3 regions of the Aminobacter sp. 01T433 genome follow, and region 2 is predicted to be linked to each of the others. Evidence: predicted binding sites of a transcription regulator. Region 2 holds the regulator's gene; each other region holds the start of a gene.

Region 1 (4,302 bases), on a different contig from region 2:
CCGGGACGGATACGCAGGCCGTAGCGCTTGAGCCGCACCTCGATGACGTGCGGACGACCGATCAGGATCGGCTTGGCCAGCCCTTCCTCCAGCACCACCTGGGCAGCGCGCAGCACGCGCTCGTCTTCGCCGTCGGCGTAGATGACGCGCTTGGACGTCGCCTGCTTGGCGTTGGAGAAGATCGGCTTCATCACGAGGCCGGAGCGGAAGACGAAGCGGCTGAGCTTTTCGATATAGGCGGTGAAGTCGGTGATGGGGCGGGTCGCCACGCCGGTTTCGCAGGCGGCCTTGGCGACAGCCGGTGCGATCCGCAGGATCAGCCTTGGGTCGAAGGGCGAGGGAATGAGGAAATCGGGGCCGAAGGTCGGTGTTTCGCCGGAATAGGCGCGCGCGGCGACATCGGACGGTTCTTCCCGCGCCAGTGCTGCAATCGCGCGCACGGCAGCCATCTTCATTTCTTCATTGATGGCGCGCGCGCCGCAGTCGAGTGCGCCACGGAAGATGTAGGGGAAGCACAGCACGTTGTTGACCTGGTTCGGGAAATCCGAACGGCCGGTGCAGATCATCGCGTCGGGTCGGGCGGCGCGCGCCTCTTCCGGCATGATCTCGGGCTTGGGATTGGCCAGCGCCAGGATCAGCGGCTTTTCAGCCATCTGGCTGAGCAATTCCGGCTTCAAGACGCCGGCGGCGGACAGGCCGAGAAATACGTCCGTGCCACCGATGACATCGGCCAGGACACGGGCATTGGTATCCTTGACATAGGGATCCTTCCAGCGGTCCATTTCTTCGGTGCGGCCCTTGTGGGCGACGCCGAAGCGGTCGGTGACCCAGATGTTTTCCACCTTGGCGCCGAGCGATACCAGAAGGTTGAGGCAAGCAAGTGCTGCGGCACCCGCGCCCGACGTCACGATCTTGATGTCTTCGATGTTTTTGCCGGCGAGCTCCAGGCCGTTCAGCACCGCGGCTGCGACGATGATCGCCGTGCCGTGCTGATCGTCGTGGAAGACCGGTATGCGCATCTTCGCCTTGAGCTGCTCCTCGACGTCGAAGCACTCCGGTGCCTTGATGTCTTCGAGGTTGATGCCGCCAAAGGTCGGCTCCAGAGCCGAGATGGTGTTGACCATCTGGTCGATTTCGGGCGCGTCGATCTCGATGTCGAAGACGTCGATGCCGGCGAACTTCTTGAACAGGACCGCCTTGCCTTCCATCACCGGCTTGGATGCCAACGGTCCGATATTGCCAAGGCCAAGCACGGCGGTGCCATTGGAGATGACCGCGACGAGATTGGCGCGGCCCGTGTAGTCGGCGGCGGTTTCGGGATCGTCCTTGATGGCGAGGCAGGGTGCTGCCACGCCGGGAGAATAGGCCAGCGCCAGGTCGCGCTGGTTGCCAAGCGGCTTGGTCGCCTGGATTTCTAGCTTACCGGGAACCGGGTACTTGTGGAAAAAGAGCGCGGCCTGATCGAGATCGGAGGATGCTTCCTTCTTCTTGTTGTCCCCGGTCATTTTTCGCTCCTTACAGATTCCGCTTCAAAGGCCGTTATTAGCACGACCATGGCATTTTTCGAGGTGTCAACGTCCAGACGGCCGTTGAATCACTTTCAAGCTCCGGAATGGCAATCATTCCAGCTGCTTGACGCTATTGGCTGAGGTGTCGATCCAGCTCTTGTGGTGCTCAGAACGAGCTGACGTAGAGCCCGCCATCGACCGGGATGTTCTGACCGGTCATGTATCCGGCATGAACCGAGCACAAGAAGGCGCAGATCTGGCCGAATTCTTCCGGCGTGCCAAGCCGCCCAGCGGGAATTTCAGCACTCAGCCTGGCGCGTCGTGCAGCCCCTTGAGCCGGGTCCTCGATGCTGCCCGGCTCGTGCGGTCCGCGCAAACGGTCGGTGTCGAGCTTGCCCGGCAGCATATTGTTGATGGTGACGTTGCGGTCGGCGACCGTGCGGGCCACGCCGGCCAGGAAGGCAGTGAGGCCGGCACGGGCGCCCGACGACAGGTCGAGACCGGGGATCGGCGTGTAGACCGACAGCGAGGTGATGTTGACGATGCGCCCAAAACCGCGCTCAGCCATGCCGTCGATCACCGCTTTGACCAGCTCGATGGGGGTGACCATGTTGTTGGTCACGCCTTCGAGGATCTTGGCGCGGTCGAGTTCGCGGAAATCGCGATAGGGCGGGCCGCCATTGTTGTTGACCAGGATGTCGGGAGACGGGCAGGCGGCGAGCAGCGCCTTCTGTACCTCTGGATCGGACACGTCGCCGGCGATTTCCGTCACCTTCACGCCGAATCGCTGGCGGATTTCCGTTGCTGTGCGGCTGAGCGCGCCGGCGTCGCGGCCATTGAGGAAAAGCTCGCAGCCAGCTTCGGCCAGTGCGATGGCGCAACCCTTGCCGAGGCCGCGGCTCGACGCGCACACGATTGCCTTCTTCCCGCTGATGCCGAGATCCATGATGTTCGTCTCCTGTCGGTGATGACCCACCCTATGTCCAAGGGTCGACTGCCGCAACCGTCATACGCCTGTTGCAGGAATCTGGGCATAGCCACCGCGACAGCAACGGGTGGAATGCCATGTCCGGCACCAGCACACGCAGATTCCGAACGCTTTTCATCTCCGACGTCCATCTGGGCTCGAAAGCGGCGAAGGCTGAATATCTGATCGACTTCCTGCGCCACCACGAAGCCGAAAGCATCTATCTCGTCGGCGACATCGTCGATGGCTGGCGTCTGCGCCGTTCCTGGCACTGGCCGCAGGCACACAACGATGTCGTGCAGAAATTGCTGCGTCAGGCCCGCAAGGGCACTGCAATCACCTATATCGCCGGCAATCACGATGAGTTCGCCCGCATGTTCCAAGGCGTACATTTCGGCGGCATCGTCGTTGCCGACCGGGCCATCCACGAAGCCGCCGATGGCAAACGGTTCCTGGTCATCCATGGCGATCAGTTCGACGCCGTGGTGCAGAATGCGCGTTGGCTCGCCTATCTCGGTGATTTTGCCTATGACGCAGCCATGGGCCTCAACCGCCTGGTAGCGCGCTTCCGCCGCACCTTCGGCATGCCCTATTGGTCGTTTTCGTGCTGGGCCAAGGTCAAGGTCAAGAAAGCGGTCAACTTCATCGGCGCCTTCCAGGATGTGCTGACCGATGAGGCGCGGCGCTCGGAGGTCGACGGCGTCATTTGCGGCCACATCCACCACCCCGCGATCGAGAAATTCGGCGGCATCGACTATATCAACACCGGCGACTGGGTCGAAAACTGCACGGCGGTGGCCGAAAACTTCGATGGCACCTTCGTCATCCTGCGCTGGCCGCATGTCCTGGCCGGCAAGCTCGTCAACGAACCCTTCGTTCCAATGGTCATCGACCAGCGTGTCGATAAGGCCGCCTGAGCGGAAAGCAGCCATGTGTGATTCGACCGATGTCTCGCGCCATAGGCGCGAAGGGCCAGGCCATGCGGCAATCGATGCGCGCTGCGCAATGCAGCCGGTGTACAAGCGGGCGCTGCGTCTTGGCGTGCACCAGCGGCCCGCCGACGCGCCAACAACGCTTGGCAGACACAGCATCAGGCGCGTGGTCCAACCTTTGCTCCGTTCGACAGACCCGGCGGCTTTCGTGCGGCTGGCACCCATGGTAATGGGTCAGGCAAATCGGTGAGGCTTGTATGGTTCGGGTCGCGCCCGGACCCGCATATCTGCCATGAAGCTTCCCCCACTCACGCCAGAACAGCAGATCAAGCCGCAGCGCTTCGAACTGCGTATCTCACTGCTTTTCGCGGCACTTTTTGTGCCGATGGGCGTGCACCTGCCGTATTTCCCGCTGTGGCTCGAAGCCAAGGGGTTCGACCCCGAGCAGATCGCCATCGTTTTGTCGGCGCCGATGTTCCTACGCGTCATCACCACGCCGCTGATCGCCGCTATGGCCGATCGCGCCAAGGACCGTGCCAACGTCTTCATCTTCCTCGCCGCTTCGGCCTTGCTGCTGTCGCTTGGCTATTTCCTCGAGCCGACCTACCTCGTCGTGCTTGCCGTTTCGCTGGCGCTTTCGGTGGTGTGGACACCGCATTCGCCGATCGCCGATTCGCTGGCGCTCTCCGGTGTCCGCCGCTTTGGGTCGGATTATGCGGCGATGCGGATCTGGGGCTCCATCGCCTTTCTTGCCGGCAGTCTTGGTGCGGGCTTCATCCTGTCGCTGACAGGGGCTGACGCTGTGCCGGCAATCATCTCCATCGGTCTGCTTGGCTGCTTCGTGATGTCGTTTATCACGCCGCGCCTCGGTCGGCCCAGGCTTGCCTCGCCGCTT
Region 2 (4,302 bases):
AGCCGCCGTGCCGTCGATCGTCTTCGGCCTGCTTGGTCTTGCGGTGTTCATCAATTTCCTCGGCCTGCCACGATCGGCATCCTTCGTTGGCGGCCTGGTGCTGACGCTGATGACGCTGCCGACGATCATCATCGCGACGCGTGCGGCACTCGCCGCAGTGCCGCCGTCGATCCGTTCGGCGGCGCTGGGCCTTGGTGCTTCGAAGATGCAGATGGTGTTCCATCACATCCTGCCGCTGGCAGCCCCCGGCATCCTGACCGGCACGATCATTGGGCTCGCACGCGCGCTCGGCGAGACGGCGCCGCTTCTGCTGATTGGCATGGTCGCTTTCGTCGCCGACTATCCCACGACGCCATTCGATCCGGCGACGGCCTTGCCGGTGCAGATCTACATGTGGGCGAACGAGGCTGAACGCGCCTTTGTCGAGCGCATGTCGGGCGCCATCATCATCCTTTTGATCTTCCTCATGGCCATGAACATCGTCGCCATCGTCCTGCGCCGCCGCTTCGAGCGCCGCTGGTAGGGCATGGACAAGGAGTATCCTGCTATGAACATCATGACCGAGAAAAAACTCGAAGACGCGGTAAATGCCGAGATGAACAGACCCAACGAAATCATCAAGATGCGCGGCGACCAGGTCACCGTGCACTATGGCGACAAGCAGGCGCTGTTCGGTGTCAATCTGGACGTCCGACAGAACCAGGTGACAGCGCTGATCGGCCCTTCGGGCTGTGGCAAGTCGACCTTCCTGCGTTGCCTCAACCGCATGAACGACACCATCGACGCAGCTCGTGTCGGCGGCAAGATCACGCTCGACAACGAGGATATCTACGATCCCAAGATCGACGTGGTCGAACTGCGCGCGCGTGTCGGCATGGTGTTCCAGAAGCCGAACCCGTTCCCCAAGTCGATCTACGAAAACGTCGCCTATGGCCCACGTATCCACGGCCTTGCCAAGAACAAGGCCGAGCTCGACGTGATCGTCGAGAAGAGCCTGCAGAAGGCGGCCCTGTGGAACGAAGCCAAGGACCGTCTCAACGAGCCGGGCACCGGCCTGTCGGGTGGCCAGCAGCAGCGCCTGTGCATCGCGCGCGCCATTGCGGTGTCGCCTGAGGTGATCCTGATGGACGAGCCGTGCTCGGCACTCGATCCGATCGCCACCGCGAAGGTGGAGGAGCTGATCGACGAGCTGCGCGAGAACTACACGATCGTGATCGTGACGCACTCGATGCAGCAGGCGGCACGCGTGTCGCAGCGCACCGCGATGTTCCACCTCGGCTATCTCGTCGAGGAAGGCGCTACCGACAAGATGTTCACCAACCCCGACGACAAGCGGACGCAGGACTACATCACCGGCCGCTTCGGCTGAGTGGACGTTTTCGCCGCGGTATACGAGACGAGGAATAAATCATGGGCGAACATACAGTCCGGTCCTTCGACGAAGAACTCCAGCATGTCGACCAGCTCATCCGTGACATGGGCGATCTTGGCAGCTCGATGGTTGCCGGTGCCATCCGTGCGCTGTTGTCGTCCGACCAGGCGCTGGCGCAAAGCGTTGTCGCCGACGACACGATCATGGACGCCAAGCAGCGCGAACTCGACAACAGCGCCATCACGCTGATCGCCAAGCGCCAGCCGATGGCCCAGGATCTGCGCGCCGTGGTCGGCGCCATCCGCATGGCGGGCGATCTCGAACGCATCGGCGATCTTGCCAAGAACATCGCCAAGCGCGTTGGCGCCGTCGGCCAATCGCCGACGCCACGCAATCTTTCGCATTCGATCGATGCCATGGCACAGCTGGTGCTCGACCAGGTGCGGGGCGTGGTTGATCTCTATGTCGCGCGTCAGGCCGAGGGCCTGAAGAACTTGCGCGCCGACGACCAGAAGATCGACATCCAGTACAACGCCGTGTTCCGCGAGCTCCTGACCTACATGATGGAAGATCCGCGCAACATCACTGCCTGCACGCATCTTTTGTTCTGCGCCAAAAACCTGGAGCGCATTGGCGACCATGTCACCAACATCGCCGAGAACGCGTATTTCGTGGTGACCGGCACGCAGCTGCCGCTCCACCGGCCGAAGGTTGAAGAAACCACGTCGCCGGTTTCGGCCACCTGAACTCCAACATAGAGGACAGCCGATGATCGCCCCCAAGATCATGGTCGTCGAGGATGAAGAGCCGCTGGGCGTGCTGCTTCGCTACAACCTCGAGTCCGAAGGCTACCAGGTCGAAGTCGTCACGCGTGGCGACGAGGCCGAAATACGGCTTCAGGAAAACGTGCCCGACCTTTTGGTGCTCGACTGGATGGTGCCGGCACTCTCCGGCATCGAGCTGTGCCGCAGGCTTCGGATGCGGCCCGACACCGAACGCCTGCCGATCATCATGCTGACGGCGCGTGGCGAAGAAAGCGACCGCGTGCGCGGGCTTTCGACCGGTGCCGATGACTATCTGGTCAAGCCGTTCTCGACGCCTGAGTTCATGGCGCGGGTGAAGGCGTTGCTGCGCCGGGCCAAGCCCGAAGTGCTTTCTTCGATCCTCAAGGTCGGCGACATCATGCTCGATCGCGAGTCGCACCGGGTCTACCGCAAGAAGAGCGAGATCAAGCTCGGGCCAACCGAGTTCCGGCTGCTTGAGTTCATGATGCGGCATCCCGGCCGGGTGTTTTCGCGCAGCCAGTTGCTCGATAATGTCTGGGGCGAGACGATCTACATCGACGAACGCACCGTCGACGTCCATGTCGGGCGCCTGCGCAAGGCGGTCAACACCGGGCGCATGCCCGACGTGATCCGCACCATCCGCGGCGCCGGCTACGCTATCCGCGAGGATTAGGCGACCGTTCGGCGGGACAACGACGTTTGGCCCGCCGCACGCTTGACGGACACGACCAGGCGCTTTGTCGCCAAAGTGCGATCAGCGCCATCCGCCGTTCGGCAGCCGCCCATGATAAGGTGTGTTGCGGCAATGACCGTAGGGGCCGTGCCAATAGCCCGGAGGGCAGCCGTTGCCGTAGCGCGGCGCAACCCGCCTATATTCGCCATAGCGGCATCCGCCATACGGCCCGCGCCAGCCGCCGACGCCGCAGCCCTGTACAATGGGAATGACCATCGCCGAAGCTTCAGGGGCAAGCGGTGCGGGGATCGGGGATGCTGACGCAGAAAACGATGAAGCACACAAAAGGCCGATGCCGGCCAGGATGTTACGCAGCAGACTGGTCATCGCGGGTTCTCCGAAACTGGAAGACAAGTCGGTTCCAGGTTTGGTTCCACTCGCGGTTCCCTTGCCGAGGCCTGGAGCCTGCTTCAAGGGGCGGACGCGGACTGTCATCCAGGGTGCCAGTATGGTCGCGACCGTCGTTGTAATTGCGACAGCCGAAATCAAATGTCCTTGAGCGGTATGTCAGCCCCTGTGCTGCGCGGGGGCTGGGCCTGCGGCGAAGATCTCCTGATCGACATAGAGCAAGGCGCGCATCAGGCAGCCCAGGCGGATGAGGGGGACTTCGTTCGGTTCGGTGTCGAAGGAGATCGCCTTCGAGTGCAGCCCGCCGGCCGTCTTGGCGATGGCCGCGCGGACATGCGGCTCCATCAAGTCGAAGGCGGTAGCACCCACGCCAACAAAGGCGAGCGGTGCCGGATCGATCAGCGCAAACATCGATCCCAGGCCGAAGCCGATGGCCTCGCCCGCCTTGCGGAACGCCTCGCGCTCGGGGCCGTCATGGTCGCGGGCGGCGTCGGCGAGGGCGGTGATGTCCTCGTCGGAGAGATCGGCGAGCGGCTCGGCATTCTCGTCGCCGAGACGTGCATTGCGCCATATGGCGTAGTTGCCGGCATAGGCTTCGACGCAGCCGCGCCGGCCACAGCGGCAAAGCGCGCCCTCGGGCCGGTGGATCATGTGGCCGAACTCGCCCCCTGACGAATGCGTGCCGGTGAAGAGCTCGCCCTTCAATACCAGTCCCATGCCGATGCCATGCGAAAGCAGGATGGCGATGAAATCGTCGCGGTAGCGGACTGGGTCGCGCCAGCGCAGGGCCTCGGCGATCATGTTGCAGTCGTTTTCGACCGTCACCGGCACGCCGAATTCCTGTTCGAGCCGGTCGGCGAAGGGAATGTCGTCATGCGGGGTGATCGGCGACCACAACAGCTTGCGCGAGCCCGAATCGGTGATGCCCTGGACGGCGAGCGCGATGCGCAGCACCGGGCCGTATGTCGTTTCGATGCGATCCATCAGGCCCCGGATCATGGTGACGCATTCGTCGATCAAGGCATGCGCCGGCATGCGCTGGGTGACGAGACGGCGGTTGTCTT
Region 3 (4,302 bases), on a different contig from region 2:
CCCAAGAAGCGGCGCGGCGTGAGTCTGGGCGACTGTCAGCGACGCCGCATCAATTCGCTCGCTTGCACTGGCTCCGTTGAACGCCGCAACGAGAAGCGCTGCCGCTGCAAGGCTCCTCAATCCGAGTTTCGAAACGTTGCTCGCTGTTGCTTTCATTGCGCCCACCTATTTTGATGGAGGCTAACAACATCATCTCAAATTATCGGAAATAAACACGGGTAACTGCAGTATAATCTTCGAGATATACTTTTCAGAAAATTTTACGCAATTTTTCGACGTTCACAGTGCGTCTCTTCCAAGACTGGCACTGCCATGCAATCCATATCCATCTGTTCGATGGTGAAATGCTTTGCCGCGCCGTCAGGACGTTGTGCAGTGTTGTGTGAGAGCGAAAGCGACGTGACCTCGCGGCGTGCAATTCTTGTTCCATTGGTTGCGCTCGCCGCGATTGGCGCGGTCGCATTGGCCGTCATTGCACAGGGCAACGTTTATACACCACAACAGCCGATTTTCGAAGCCGATTCACCAGGTGCCATATCTGCGGACTCTGCAAACAAGCCCAGTGTCGCCTCCGGAGACCTAGGAGCGACTAAGCGCGACGCGACACGAGCGATTGCCCCCGATGTCGTCGTACCGCCTGGAGCTGCTGGGCAGACGTTGGAACGCGTCGAGGCGAGACCACCGCTCGGTGACTTGGGGCTCGCCCCGCTACCCAAGCCGATTGCACCAGACGATTGGGAGGGCACGCTTCTCTATCGTCCGGCGGTGACGTCCTCGGCCTCGTTCCAGTCGATGGGCTACACGATACTTATTGCTGGCACCGAGGCGCTCAGTCCCGATCGGACATGCGAGTTCGAGGGTACGAATTGGAACTGCGGCGAGCGGGCCATGCTTGCCTTTAGATACTGGTTGCGCGGTCGAGCGCCTTCGTGCCAGGTGTTTCCGCCGGCAGAAAGGCAAGCCGTGGCTGCCGCCTGCAGACTCGGCAAGCAGGATGTTGGCGCGTGGCTGGTCTCAAACGGCTGGGCGTACGCCAAATCGGGCGGTGGCTATGAAAAGGCCGAGGAGGTCGCGCGGAAGGCCAAAATGGGTGTGTTCGGTCCCCCGGGCTGAGAAGGCAAACCGCGGCGCGCCAAGGCTTTGGGATCGTGAAATTCGGAAAAGTCCTCGAATTTCTGCGGTATTCGTCAAACTGTTCGCATTCGCACAAGGAATGTTTCATTCTCCACGGGTAGATCGGTTCGACATGAGAGCGGAGGGATCTGGCGTGGACAATTTGGGTACAGGAAATGCAGGGCGTAGCTGGGCACCAGTCGCCCGCTACGCGCTTTTGGGTGCGACCGCTTGCGTTGCGGTCGCTGCAGGAGCTGCGGCTATCCTGTTTCATGGCCAGGCAGACGGCATCTTCTGGCGCGCCGTGATCGGCGCCGGGGTTGTTGCTGGCGTGGTCGCCGCTCCGCTGCTTGCCATTGTCGCCAATGAACGGCGCAAATTCGGCGCCCTGAAATCCGAAGTCAGCAGGCTGTCTTCGGTCGATGCGCTGACCTCGGTGCTCAATGGGGGTGTTTTCGCGAGCCTGATCGATGCATTTCGCAGCGGTTCGGCTGGATCGGGACGCCGGCAGGGTGCGCTGCTGGTTGTCGATGTCGATGATTTCAAAGCGATCAATGCCAGGTTCGGCCATGCCTGGGGTGATGAGGTGCTGAAGATCGTCGCCGGCGCCATCAAGTCTTCCGTACGTACCGGCGATCTCGTTGGCCGCATCGGTGGCGAGGAGTTCGGTGTGTTCCTGCCTGGCGCCACAAAGGAAAATGCCGAGCGTGTCGCCGAACGCATCCGCGGCTCGATCTCCGACACCATCCTTGAACCGGGCGGACGCAATTGCCCGCTGACGGTCAGCGTCGGGGCTGTCTTGTTTGAAGATCAGCTCGAATTCGACGAGATGTTCCGCAAAGCCGACGGTCGCCTCTCCGAGGCCAAGGCACGCGGTCGCAATCGCGTAGAGTTCGCCGAATTTTCCAGCAATGACGAAAGGGCCGGGCTCAACGCCTGAGTCCGCCTTGAAGCAGCCTTGAGATATTTGAGCCGCGCAGCATTGCTGCGCGGCTTTGTTTTTTCTTTCTGAAGAGACAGGCCACGCGGGCCTTGTTCGAAACACCAGCTGGCGTGCCCGCTAACTGCATGGGCACTGTCACGAAACCATCATCCAGCTGTCATCGCGCTGAAATCTCGTTGCCCCAAACGGAACCCGCAATTCCGTTCAGGCAAAGAGGTTTTCCATGTCACGCAAGCTCCTGCTTTTGACGACCGCGCTCGCTGCGTCAGCGGCCTTCCCCGCTCATGCCGGCCAGGCGTTCAACCGTATCGCCACTTTTCCCGTCGCCACCAACTTGCCGGCTGATGTCGACGCAGCGACCCCGACCTCGTCGGAAATCATTGCGGCAACCGAAGACGGCATGACGCTGGTCTATTCCGACAGCCCGCTGGGTGCGGTCGGCTTCATCGACATCACCGATCCGAAGGCGCCGAAGGCCGCAGGCATCGTCAAGATCGACGGCGAGCCGACCTCGGTGATCGTTGCCGGCAACAAGGCGCTGGCCGGTGTCAACACCTCCAAGAACAAGCAGGAGCCTTCGGGCAACCTCACGATCATCGACCTCGCTTCCAAGGCGATCGAGGCGTCATGCGATCTCGGCGGCCAGCCTGACTCGGTGGCGCTCAGCAAGGACGGAAAATTCCTCGCCGTGGCCATCGAAAACGAGCGCGACGAAGAACTGAATGACGGTGCCCTGCCGCAGTTGCCAGCTGGCAACCTCAAGATCGTCGCCCTCAAGGATGGCGCGCCCGACTGCGCTTCGATCAAGACCGTCGACCTGACCGGCATCGCCACTGTCGCGCCGGAAGATCCCGAGCCGGAATTCGTCGCCTTCAACGACAAGGGCGAGATCGCCGTCACGCTTCAGGAAAACAACCACATCGCCATTGTCGATGCAGCGACCGCCAAGATCGTTGCGCATTTTCCGGCAGGCGAAGTGACGCTCGAAAACGTCGATACCAAGAAGGACGGCGCGCTCAATTTCACCGGCACGGTCGAAAACGCCCCACGCGAGCCCGACGCCGTGAAGTGGCTCGACAATGACCGCCTCGTCGTTGCCAATGAGGGCGACTACAAGGGCGGCGCGCGCGGCTTCACCATCTTCTCCAAGGCTGGCGATGTGCTTTATGAATCCGGCCCGTCCTTCGAATATCAGGCGGCTTCTGCCGGCCACTATCCCGACGCCCGCAACAAGAAGGGCATCGAGCCAGAAGGTCTCGAATTCGCGACGTTCGGCGACCAGAAGCTGATCTTCGTTGCCGCCGAGCGCGCCTCGCTGATCGGCGTCTATAAGGATACCGGTGCCGCGCCCGAATTCCTCCAGCTGCTGCCCTCAGGCATCGGCCCGGAAGGCCTAGTTGCCATCCCGCAGCGCAACCTGCTGGTCACCGCCAACGAGACCGACCTTGTCGAAGACGGCCTCGCGCGTTCGCATGTCATGGTCTACGAACTCGGCGAAGGTGAAGCCGCCTACCCGCAGATCACTTCGAGTTTCAAGGATGACGGCACCCCGCTTGGCTGGGGCGCGCTTTCGGGTCTCGCGGCCGATCCCAAGCAAGCCGGCAAGCTTTATGCCGTGTCGGACTCGGTTTATCGCTCGGCCCCGGCTATCTTCACCATCGATACGTCAAAGACCCCTGCCCTGATCACCGAAAAGACAATCGTCACGCGTGACGGTCAGCCTGCCCAAAAGCTCGATCTCGAAGGCATCGTTGGTGACGGCAAGGGCGGTTTCTGGCTCGCGTCGGAAGGCCGTTCCGATAAGCTCGTTCCGCACGCCATCTACAACGTCAACGCCAAGGGTGAAATCAAGGAAGAGATCGCATTCCCGGCCGAGCTTCTGGCGCACGAGACCCGTTTCGGTCTCGAAGGCATCACCACGCTTGGCGAAGGCGATGATCTTACGCTGGTCATGGCGATCCAGCGCGAATGGGCCGACGATCCCAAGGGCCAGGTCAAGCTCTTGGCCTACAAGCCCAAGGACAAGGAGTGGTCGGCGGTGCGCTACCCGCTCGACGCTGCCGAAAAAGGCTGGGTCGGCCTGTCGGAGATATCAGCCCATGACGGCAAGCTGTTCGTCATCGAGCGCGACAATCTGATCGCCCAGGAAGCCAAAAACAAGCGCATCTATGCGGTTGCGCTCGACGGCTTTAAGCCGGCCAAGCTCGGCGGCGAGCTGCCGCTGGTGGAAAAGGCGCTGGTGCGCG

The links. Region 2 encodes PhoB, which activates phosphate uptake and scavenging genes when phosphate is short. Its sites were predicted from a motif close to TGTCATNNANCTGTCAT; they were not measured.
Region 1: the regulator PhoB is predicted to act here: its motif matches at 2,513-2,529, upstream of AC1DLV_RS20125 (UDP-2,3-diacylglucosamine diphosphatase).
Region 3: the regulator PhoB is predicted to act here: its motif matches at 2,190-2,206, upstream of AC1DLV_RS13545 (esterase-like activity of phytase family protein).

What each region holds. Positions count from the first base shown of each region.
Region 1 is NZ_JBFTPR010000012.1:25,206-29,507, forward strand. Features, by position in the region: gene AC1DLV_RS20115 (NADP-dependent malic enzyme) at 1-1,505, opposite strand, end outside; gene AC1DLV_RS20120 (SDR family oxidoreductase) at 1,675-2,454, opposite strand; gene AC1DLV_RS20125 (UDP-2,3-diacylglucosamine diphosphatase) at 2,574-3,392, shown strand; gene AC1DLV_RS20130 (MFS transporter) at 3,700-4,302, shown strand, end outside.
Region 2 is NZ_JBFTPR010000005.1:218,139-222,440, reverse strand. Features, by position in the region: gene pstA (phosphate ABC transporter permease PstA) at 1-523, shown strand, start outside; gene pstB (phosphate ABC transporter ATP-binding protein PstB) at 548-1,369, shown strand; gene phoU (phosphate signaling complex protein PhoU) at 1,411-2,118, shown strand; gene phoB (phosphate regulon transcriptional regulator PhoB) at 2,141-2,830, shown strand; gene AC1DLV_RS10330 (GCG_CRPN prefix-to-repeats domain-containing protein) at 2,912-3,217, opposite strand; gene AC1DLV_RS10325 (ROK family protein) at 3,398-4,302, opposite strand, start outside.
Region 3 is NZ_JBFTPR010000006.1:282,744-287,045, reverse strand. Features, by position in the region: gene AC1DLV_RS13560 (transglutaminase-like cysteine peptidase) at 1-156, opposite strand, end outside; gene AC1DLV_RS13555 (thermonuclease family protein) at 313-1,113, shown strand; gene AC1DLV_RS13550 (GGDEF domain-containing protein) at 1,268-2,053, shown strand; gene AC1DLV_RS13545 (esterase-like activity of phytase family protein) at 2,280-4,302, shown strand, end outside.